One region of the Pseudoalteromonas sp. APC 3250 genome, then DNA from elsewhere that is predicted to be linked to it. Evidence: predicted binding sites of a transcription regulator. Region 1 holds the regulator's gene; each other region holds the start of a gene.
What was found. The regulator sigma-54, encoded in region 1, starts transcription at its own class of promoters, with help from an activator protein. The targets are predictions, from matches to a motif close to GTTGGCACGNNNNTNGNNT.
Positions count from the first base shown of each region.

Region 2: QL986_RS09395 (PA2169 family four-helix-bundle protein) is a predicted target of sigma-54. The motif match lies at 1,763-1,781, and genes of this name have one in related genera.
Region 3: flgB (flagellar basal body rod protein FlgB) is a predicted target of sigma-54. The motif match lies at 1,554-1,572, and genes of this name have one in related genera.

Region 1 covers NZ_JASDCM010000005.1:85,705-88,988, forward strand. Annotated here, with positions in the region: gene lptA (lipopolysaccharide transport periplasmic protein LptA) at 1-118, shown strand, start outside; gene lptB (LPS export ABC transporter ATP-binding protein) at 115-840, shown strand; gene QL986_RS07265 (RNA polymerase factor sigma-54) at 910-2,409, shown strand; gene hpf (ribosome hibernation promoting factor) at 2,436-2,723, shown strand; gene ptsN (PTS IIA-like nitrogen regulatory protein PtsN) at 2,728-3,180, shown strand; gene rapZ (RNase adapter RapZ) at 3,200-3,284, shown strand, end outside.
Region 2 covers NZ_JASDCM010000007.1:57,483-60,766, forward strand. Annotated here, with positions in the region: gene QL986_RS09390 (TonB-dependent receptor) at 1-1,215, shown strand, start outside; gene QL986_RS09395 (PA2169 family four-helix-bundle protein) at 1,281-1,724, opposite strand; gene QL986_RS09400 (LysR family transcriptional regulator) at 1,898-2,836, opposite strand; gene aceK (bifunctional isocitrate dehydrogenase kinase/phosphatase) at 2,853-3,284, opposite strand, start outside.
Region 3 covers NZ_JASDCM010000006.1:237,356-240,639, reverse strand. Annotated here, with positions in the region: gene QL986_RS09110 (chemotaxis protein) at 1-625, shown strand, start outside; gene QL986_RS09105 (protein-glutamate O-methyltransferase CheR) at 646-1,476, shown strand; gene flgB (flagellar basal body rod protein FlgB) at 1,606-2,016, shown strand; gene flgC (flagellar basal body rod protein FlgC) at 2,019-2,450, shown strand; gene QL986_RS09090 (flagellar hook assembly protein FlgD) at 2,464-3,141, shown strand; gene flgE (flagellar hook protein FlgE) at 3,200-3,284, shown strand, end outside.

The DNA of each region.
Region 1 (3,284 bases):
TTACGATATCGAGCAGCAGTTAATTAGCGCAGAAAAAGACGAAAACTCAACAGACCGTGTACACACTATTTTAGTCCCTGTTGAAAATAAAAAAGAAGATGATAAAGGTCAACCATGAGCACATTAAAAGCAGAGCTATTAGCTAAAAGCTACAAAGGTCGTGAAGTTGTAAAAAACGTTGGCCTAGAGGTTGAAGCTGGCAGTATTGTGGGGTTACTTGGCCCTAATGGTGCAGGTAAAACCACCACTTTTTATATGATTGTAGGCCTTGTGCCTAGCGATAAAGGCAAAATATCAATTGATGATAAAGATATTACTTTATTACCGATGCACAGCCGAGCGCGTTTAGGGATTGGTTATTTACCGCAAGAGTCGTCTATTTTTAGAAAGCTGACTGTTTATCAAAACTTAATGGCTATCTTAGAAACACGTAAAGAATTAAATAAACAACAACGCGAAGATACCTTAAATAATTTACTTGATGAATTTAGCATTCAGCATATCCGCGATAGTCAAGGTATGGCTTTATCAGGTGGTGAACGTCGCCGCGTTGAAATTGCTCGCGCGTTAGCAGCAAACCCTAAATTTATCCTTTTAGACGAACCCTTTGCGGGGGTTGATCCTATCTCAGTATTAGATATTAAAAAGATTATAGAGCATCTTAAAAACCGAGGAATTGGCGTACTTATCACAGATCACAACGTACGCGAAACTCTTGATGTTTGTGAAAAAGCCTACATAGTTTCTCATGGAGAGTTAATTGCATCAGGCACTCCAGAATATGTATTAAACGATAAAACAGTACGCGATGTTTATTTAGGCGAGCAGTTCAAGCTCTAATATGTGTGTTATTACACTAAGCATCTGCTAATATTAATTATAATAATTTAAAAGGATTGTTAGAGATACATGAGGCAATCATTACAGCTGCGCATGGGCCAGCAACTTACAATGACTCCACAGTTGCAACAAGCAATTCGCTTATTGCAACTCAGTACATTGGATCTCCAGCAAGAAATTCAAGAAGCGCTCGATAGCAACCCCTTGCTTGAAGTTGAAGAACACGATTACAGCGAAGACACTGCAGGTAAAAACGAACAAAAAGCCGATAACGATGACTTAACGCTAAGTGCCTCAGCTGACGATAAACCTAGCGAGTATGAGCAAGATAGCGGCGAAGCAATGACCAAAGACACTATTAGCGATGATATGGCTATGGATGTTACTTGGGATGAATATATGAGCGCTGCGCCTGCCTCTTCATCGGGCCCAATGCCAGAAGATGAATCTATTTATCAAGGCTCTTCGACTGAAACGCTGCATGAGTATTTAATGTGGCAACTTCAACTGACGCCGTTTAGTCCTACCGATGAAGCGATAGCTATTGCAATTGTAGAAGCTGTAGACGACTCAGGGATTCTAACCCTTAGCTGTGAAGAAATATTAGAAAGCTTTAACCAAGAAAACGACGGCGAAGATGAAGTTGAACTTGACGAAATAGAAGCGGTACTAAAGCGTATTCAACTATTTGATCCAGTGGGAATAGCCGCGCGTAGTTTACAAGAGTGCTTGTGTATTCAGCTAAATCAATTTGATAAAGACACACCTTTTTTAAACGAAACAAAAATGATCTTAACCGATCATATTGATTTACTTGCTGCACGTGACTATCGCACGTTAATGAAAAAAACAAAGCTTAAAGAAGATGAGCTTAAAGAAATCATGACGTTGATTCATACGCTCAGCCCAAAACCGGCAGACACTATTGTCAGAGAAGAGTCTGAATACGTTATTCCTGATGTGTCGGTTAAAAAAGTTAAAGGTCGTTGGGTAGTTGAATTAAACCCAGATAGCATGCCTAAGATCAGAGTAAATAGCCAATATGCAGCTATGTCGCGTACGGTTAAATCAAGTGGTGATAGCCAGTTTATTCGCTCGCACTTACAAGAGGCTAAATGGTTTATAAAAAGCTTAGAAAGTAGAAATGACACGCTACTTAAAGTAACCAACTGTATTGTGCAGCAGCAACAGGCCTTTTTTGAACACGGTCCTGAGGCTATGAAGCCTATGGTGCTTAACGATGTGGCTGAAATGGTGGAAATGCATGAGTCGACTATATCGCGTGTTACTACGCAAAAATACATGCATACACCACGTGGCATTTTTGAGCTTAAATATTTCTTTTCAAGCCATGTAAGTACTGAAAATGGTGGCGAATGTTCATCAACAGCAATACGTGCATTAATTAAAAAATTAATCGCTGCAGAAAACTCAGCTAAACCATTGAGTGATAGTAAAATTGCAGATATATTGGCAGAGCAAGGAATTAAAGTAGCGAGGAGAACCATTGCAAAATATCGCGAATCTCTAGCTATTCCCCCGTCTAATCAACGTAAAAGTTTGATTTAAGGCGTACAACAAAGAGGAAAATGTTTATGCAACTGAATTTAACTGGTCGCCATGTAGATATTACCGACTCGCTTAGAGACTACGTAAATAGTAAATTTTCGAAGTTACAGAGGCACACTGATCACATAACGAATGTGCACGTTATTCTCGATGTAGAAAAACTAAACCAAAAAGCTGAAGCAACCGTTCATGTTAGTGGCGCTGAGATTTTTGCCTCTACTGAGCATCAAGATATGTATGCCGCTATAGACTCGCTCATTGACAAGCTAGATCGTCAAGTAATTAAACACAAAGAGAAACTTGCTCGACACTAACACTATGAAACTAAGCTCACTTATCTGTCAGGACTGCAGTAAAGCTGCGGTCCTTTTTAATAGTAAAAAAAGAATTTTAGAATTTATCAGTGAATTGGCTCACAATAAGCTGCCCTATTTAACACAACAAGATATTCTTAATGCATTAACTGCAAGAGAAAAGCTTGGAAGTACAGGCATTGGCCGAGGCATTGCTATTCCACATGGTCGCATGAGTGGAGCTCAAGAGCCCCTTGCTTTGATTTTAGTGAGCGAAACAGCTATTAATTTTGATGCGATTGATAACCGACCGGTTGACATTTTTGTCGCGTTAATTGTTCCCGATGGCGATAATCAGCAGCATTTGAAGATGCTAGCCACGATTGCTGATAAGCTCAATGATAAAGAATTTTGTAAACAGTTACGCGCCGCCAAATCGGATAGCGAACTGTATCAGGTTATCGTCAGTCAATCGTAGTAATAAAGAAAGGTGATAAATGGAATTAATAATTATAAGCGGTCGCTCAGGGTCAGGTAAATCTGTGGCGTTACGCGTTGTGGAAGACTTAGGTTATTATTGTG
Region 2 (3,284 bases), on a different contig from region 1:
ACCAACAATGGTGTTAATATTTATGATGGACTGAGCGGTGGTATTGGTAGCGAAAATGCATCAGGTGGCACACAAGGCTTTGGTGGTTCATCGCCAGCATCGTCGGTTGATGAGTCGCGCGATGTGATCTCGTTTTATTTAGACGCTGAAGCTTACGTTATTGAAGATGTGATTATCTCAGGGGCGTTACGTTACGATAATTACAAAGGATTTGGCGATACAGTTAACTTTAAACTCGCGGGTAACTGGTCATTAACCGAAGATATTTCACTTCGTGGTGCATTAAGTTCAGGCTTTAGAGCGCCTTCAATGCAGCAGTTGTACTTTAACAACATCAGCACGCAGTTTGTTGTTGGTCCTAATGGCAATTTAGTGGCTGAAGAAGTGGGCACGTTTAGAAACGATTCAACCCTGGCGCAAAGTTTAGGTATTCCTAAGTTAACAGAAGAGAAATCTCAAAACCGCAGTTTAGGTATTGTTTATAATGTAAGCGATAATATTAATGTAACGCTTGATTACTACTCAATCGATATTGACGACCGTATCGTAATTAGTAATCGCTTAGGCAAAGGTTTATCAAACAGCCTTGATGCCGCGTTACTGAGCTCGGGTGCTGGTGCAGGACAGTTTTTCTTAAATGGGGCTGACACAGAAACGCAAGGTATCGACTTTGTAGCTACATGGAATACAGAAGGTCTAGGCGGCACACTTGATTTTACTTTAGCGGCTAACTTTACAGAAACCGATGTGGTGTCGTTATTTACACCTGCAGGTTCTGGGCTTGAGACCGTGCCAGTTGATGATGTGTTTTCTGATCAAGAAATTTCTATTATTGAAGAATGGCAACCAGAAGATCGAATTAACTTAAGTGCACTTTATCGTCGCGACGACTGGACCGTAAACCTATCGCTTAATCGCTTTGGTGAATACACAGTGGAAGATGGAGGCCGCCAGACTTATGGTGCTGAAATTTTAACTGACATCAAAGTAAATTACTTTGTGACTGATGACTTATCGGTAAATATTGGCGCAAATAACTTATTTGATGTTTACCCAGATGAAAACACCATAGGTAATTCACGTTCAGGCACAATTGTAGATGCTCAAGGTAACACCATTGTCAGCAGCGATGGTGTATTTAAGTACTCACGTCGTTCAGCGCCATTTGGCTTCAACGGTGCTTACTACTACTTAGGTGCAGAGTACCGCTTTTAATTAATAACTCTCCTATTGTTATTTAACAACCAAAGGGCCGTAAGGCCCTTTTATCGTTTTTAAACTTAATGTTTTTGCATTTTACTCATTTCAGCATGGCAGCTCTGCATAGTAAGTAATACTTTTGATAACGCTGCTTCACAATCATGTGATTGAGGCTTTTTTAACGCTGTTTTGATTTCTTCTAAGGTTTTATCTTCTACTTCTTCAAGCTCTTTAATGTAGGTTTGGTCGTTATCGCTAGTAAATGTACTGAGCAAAGCGGTAAATGCTCTGCGTGCTTCTACCGCGAACGAAGAGCCATCTTCACGTGCACCTTGTTGATTAATTGCATAGGGTTGTAAGCTTTCAACACTTACTTTGCGGGCGTCGATCATGCGCTGAAATAATGCACTTACGCTAGGATCTTGTACTTTATCTTGTGCTTTTTCGTAAAAGTCGATACCGCTATTCATTACTTGGATAATGTCGGTGATATGATTTATCTCTTGTCCATGATGGGTGCTCATAATAATGACCTCTGTTAATTTAAAATACATAGATAACTAAGCAAGCGGCATTCCAATGCGGTTTTATTTTTTTAACTAATTGTTTTTCATGGTTTTATTATTGTGAAGAGGTCTAGGCAAGCTTGCTAACATGCTGCTAGCAAGCAAAATTTACATAAAAGCATGTAAGAAGGTTATTTAAGCTCTTCAGCTACTTCGGCCACTTTTTGACGTAACCAAATATGGCTAGCATCTCTGTGTAACAAAGGGCTCCATATCATATCAAGTTCAAATGGTGGAATTGGAAAGGGTGGTTCAAGTATTTTAAGCCCCGGATCGTCTACATAAATATTGGCCGCTTTTGAAGGTAAAGTCGCCACGAGGTTTTTTTCTTTCGCTAAATGAATCGCAACATGGTAGTTACGAGTAAAGGTGGCAATATTTCGATGCTTCCCAAAATGTGCGAGCGCTTCGTCAACCCAACCCAGCTTTTGCACATCTTTAGGATCCATGCCAACCCCAACACCAAAGCCTGTTTTACTTACCCAAATATGACGGGCTTTTAAATAGCTATCTAGGCTAAAGTTTTCAATAATAGGGTTGTCGGATTTTACTAAACAGCAAAAGCTATCTTTCCAAATTCGCTTATGATGAAACGATTGCGGTAAGTTCTCAAAGCGGTTAATTGCCATGTCTACTTTACCGTTTTCTACATCATGAAAAGTTACATCGCTGGGCGTTAAAATATCTAATGTGGTGTCTGGGGCTTCTTCATGTAATTTCCCTAATAAACGCGGTGCCATGGTACTGGCTGCATAGTCACTGGCCATAATTCTAAACACGCGTTTACTTTGTTTAGCTTCAAATTCGCGATTAGGTGCTAGCGTTTCTTCAAGCGTCATCAAAATACCGCGAATAACAGGCTGTAACTCAATAGCGCGCTCGGTCGGCACCATACCATCGCTGGTACGCACTAAAATAGGATCGTTAAAAAGGTTACGTAGGCGTTTAAGTCCATTACTCATTGCCGGTTGAGTAATACTAAGCTGGTTAGCAGCACGAGTAACGTTACATTCGCGCAGTAATGTATCGAGGTAAACCAGTAAATTTAAATCTATTTTACTTATATTCATTGTGTGTCCTTAACGTTTACCAGTAATGGATAAAACGCTGTGCTGTAGGATAGGGATAAATATGACTCACCTTTCCATTTTTTATATTTTGTTGTGCTTGTTTCCAAAAGCTCACATCAAGTAGTTCTGGGTGCGTACTGGTTAAAAATTGTTTATATGTTGGGTTAGGCATTACAAAGGTACATAATTGCTCTGGAAATACATCTTGCGGAGCAACCGAGTAACTTTGTTCATCCATCAAATAATCATCATAACTTTTTGCTTTGGGTAGTGCTCTAAAGTTCATGTCTGTTAAATATTGCACTTCATCGTAATCATAAAAAATAATACGTTTGTGCTTACTTACACCAAAGTTCTTTAACAGCATATCGCCAGGGAAAATATTCACGGCAATCATTTCTTTAAGCGCCTGGCCATACTCTTCAATGGCATCGGCGGCACTTTTTTC
Region 3 (3,284 bases), on a different contig from region 1:
ATTCTTAGTAGGTGGTGTTGAACGTATAGTTAACATGAACTGGGAAAAAATAATGCCACCGCCGTCAGGAGCGGGTCGTTATTCTTATTTAACAGCCGTCACTGAAATTGAAAATGAGCTCGTTGAGATACTCGACGTAGAAAAAATCTTAAACGAAATCTGCCCAGTTAATACTACCGTGAGCGATGATGTTGCCTCGCAAGGTAATATACAAAAAGATTTAGGCGAGAGAATAGTATTTATTGCTGATGATTCGGCTGTTGCGCGAAATCAAGTAAAACGAGCATTGGAACCATTAGGTGTAACAACTGAGTTGGCTAAAAATGGTAAAGAAGCTTTAATAAGATTAAAAGAAATTGCAGAGCTCGATTGCGTAAATGATATTACAGAGCGAGTAGGGCTACTCATTTCTGATGTAGAAATGCCAGAAATGGATGGTTACACGCTGACTGCAGAAATCAAAGCTAATCCTAAACTTGCGCCACTACATGTGATTTTACACACATCATTGAGTGGTGTTTTTAATCAAGCGATGATTGAAAAAGTAGGAGCAGATGATTTTATTGCAAAATTTAACCCAGACGAGCTTGCAACAGCCGTTAATAAATGGGTTCATCGTGATTAATAAACATAGGTGTTATTGATTTGACTAATAAAGATTTGCAGCAAAACGAATACGATCAATTTCGCTTATTTTTAGAACAACAGTGCGGTATTGTTTTAGGTGAAAATAAGCAGTATTTGGTAAAGAGCCGTTTGGCACCATTAATGTCTCGATTTAATGTTGAATCGTTGTCTGAATTGGTAAGTAAAACTCTCGGTGTGCATGAGCGCCAGTTGCGCGCAGCCGTTGTTGATGCCATGACAACCAATGAGACATTGTGGTTTAGAGATCAGTATCCGTTTGAGTTACTTAAAACCAGATTATTCCCTGAGTTTAAAACGTTAAATAGGCCATTAAAAATATGGTCTGCGGCGAGCTCATCAGGACAAGAACCCTACTCAATAGCGATGTCGGTTGCTGAGTTTCAATCCAGCAGCCCTGGTGTTTTAAAAATGGGTGCACAAATAATTGGTACAGATATATCAAATACCATGCTTGATATGTGTAAACATGCTGAATATGATGCATTGGCATTGGCTCGCGGACTCTCTGCTGAACGTCGTAAAAAGTTTTTTAAAGACAGCGGCAATGGTATGGCACAAGTGGTTGATTCATTGAAAAAGCAAGTGAGCTTTAGGCATTTAAATTTGCTCGATTCGTACGCTTTAATGGGTAAGTTCGATATTATATTTTGCCGTAATGTTTTAATTTACTTTTCACCTGAGGTGAAAGCCAAAATAATTGCACAATTCTCTCAAGCACTTAACCCTAAGGGGTATTTATTTTTAGGTGCGTCGGAGTCTATGTCTGGTTTAAGTACTGACTTTGATATGGTGCGTTGTAACCCTGGTATCATTTATCAAAAGAAATGACCTTCATTAATATATTATCCCTCCTCTAAACGACGCCTATTGCGTCGTTTTTTGTTTTTATCATCACTATTTTCACTGCTGGCTCATTTATTGCTTTATCGGTACTGAGTCAATTTTTTGGAGGTAGTTATGGCTATCAGTTTTGATAAAGCATTAGGCGTGCATCCGCATGCGATGTTGATCCGTTCGCAAAGAGCAGAAATGCTCGCTACTAATATCGCAAATGCTGATACGCCCGGCTATAAAGCAAAAGATATCGACTTTGCCTCAGCATTAAAAACGGCAAAGTCCAACCAACTAAGCGGCAATACCATGGTAAGAACCAATGAAAAACACATTGCCGGTGGTACCCGTAGTGTAGGTAGTAATGAACTATTTCGTACGCCAAATCAAACAGATACAGGTGATGGCAACTCTGTTGATATACAAGTGGAACGGAACTTGTATACACAGAATGCTATGGAGTATCAGGCCAGTGTCCAGTTTCTTAATGGTAAATTTAAAGGCCTGAAAAAAGCCCTCGGTAGTCAAGGAGCCTAATTATGAGTTTATATAATGTGTTTGATATTGCTGGTTCTGGTATGAGCGCGCAAAACGTGCGATTAAATACCACGGCAAGTAATATCTCTAATGCCAATACAATTAGCTCTTCACAAAATGAGACGTACCGAGCGCGACAACCTGTATTTGCTGCGGAGCTAACAAAAGCGTCAGCGTCAGCAAGCAACCCACAGGGCTCTGCCGTTGGTGTAAAAGTGTTAGGAGTGGTTGAAAGTAATAAACCACTACAAATCGAATATAACCCAAATCACCCGAGTGCGGATGAAAATGGATATATTTACAAACCCAACGTGAATGTTGTTGAGGAGATGGCAAATATGATTTCTGCTTCTCGCTCTTATCAGACAAATGTTCAAGTTGCTGATGCAGCTAAGCAAATGTTAAGTAAAACACTGCTGTTAGGTCAGCGGTAACTGAGGGTAGCTCATGAGTAACGATATTAGTACTTCTTCATCCTACATGGACTCTTTACGTTGGCAAGATAAGCAAGTGCCAAAAAAAGAAGAGAGTGATGCGTTAACCCAAGAAGATTTCTTTTCGTTGTTAACACAGCAGTTGTCATATCAAGATCCCAGCAAACCAGCTGATAACGATCAGATGATTGCACAAATGACAAACTTTACTATGGCTGAAGGGATCTCAAATTTAAACTCTAACTTTGAGTCTTTAGCTGCGTCGATGACATCAAATTCAGCATTGCAAGCATCAACACTGGTTGGTAAGCAAGCGCTGCTGGAGTCTGACACACTTGAGCTTAATGAGTCGGGTGAGGTAAAGGGAGCGATTGTTGCTGAAAAGCCGGTAGACAATTTAACGCTTCGTATTGAAGATGCATCAGGGCAATTAGTTAAAACTATTGATTTAGGCACGCAGCCTGCAGGTGCGGTTCGCTTTGCATGGGATGGTAAAAACGAAGCGGGTGAACGACTTCCTCCTGGTGAATACAATGTTAAAGCTGAAGGCAGTACGGATGGCGAATTCTCTAGCTTACCAATTGCCTCATTCAAAAATATTGAGAGTGTTAATATTAATGGCTCAAGCGGCATTATTATTAATACCAAAGAAGGTGCGGTTAGGCTGACTGATGTCGCAGAAATCGCGTAATAGATTTTATGTATTTTTTAGCCAATAGGCTAAATATTTTTTAGGTTAGAGGTTAATTATGAGCTTCAATATTGCATTAACAGGCCTTGCTGCCGCACAAAAAGATTTAGATGTTACCGCCAATAATATTGCCAACGTAAATA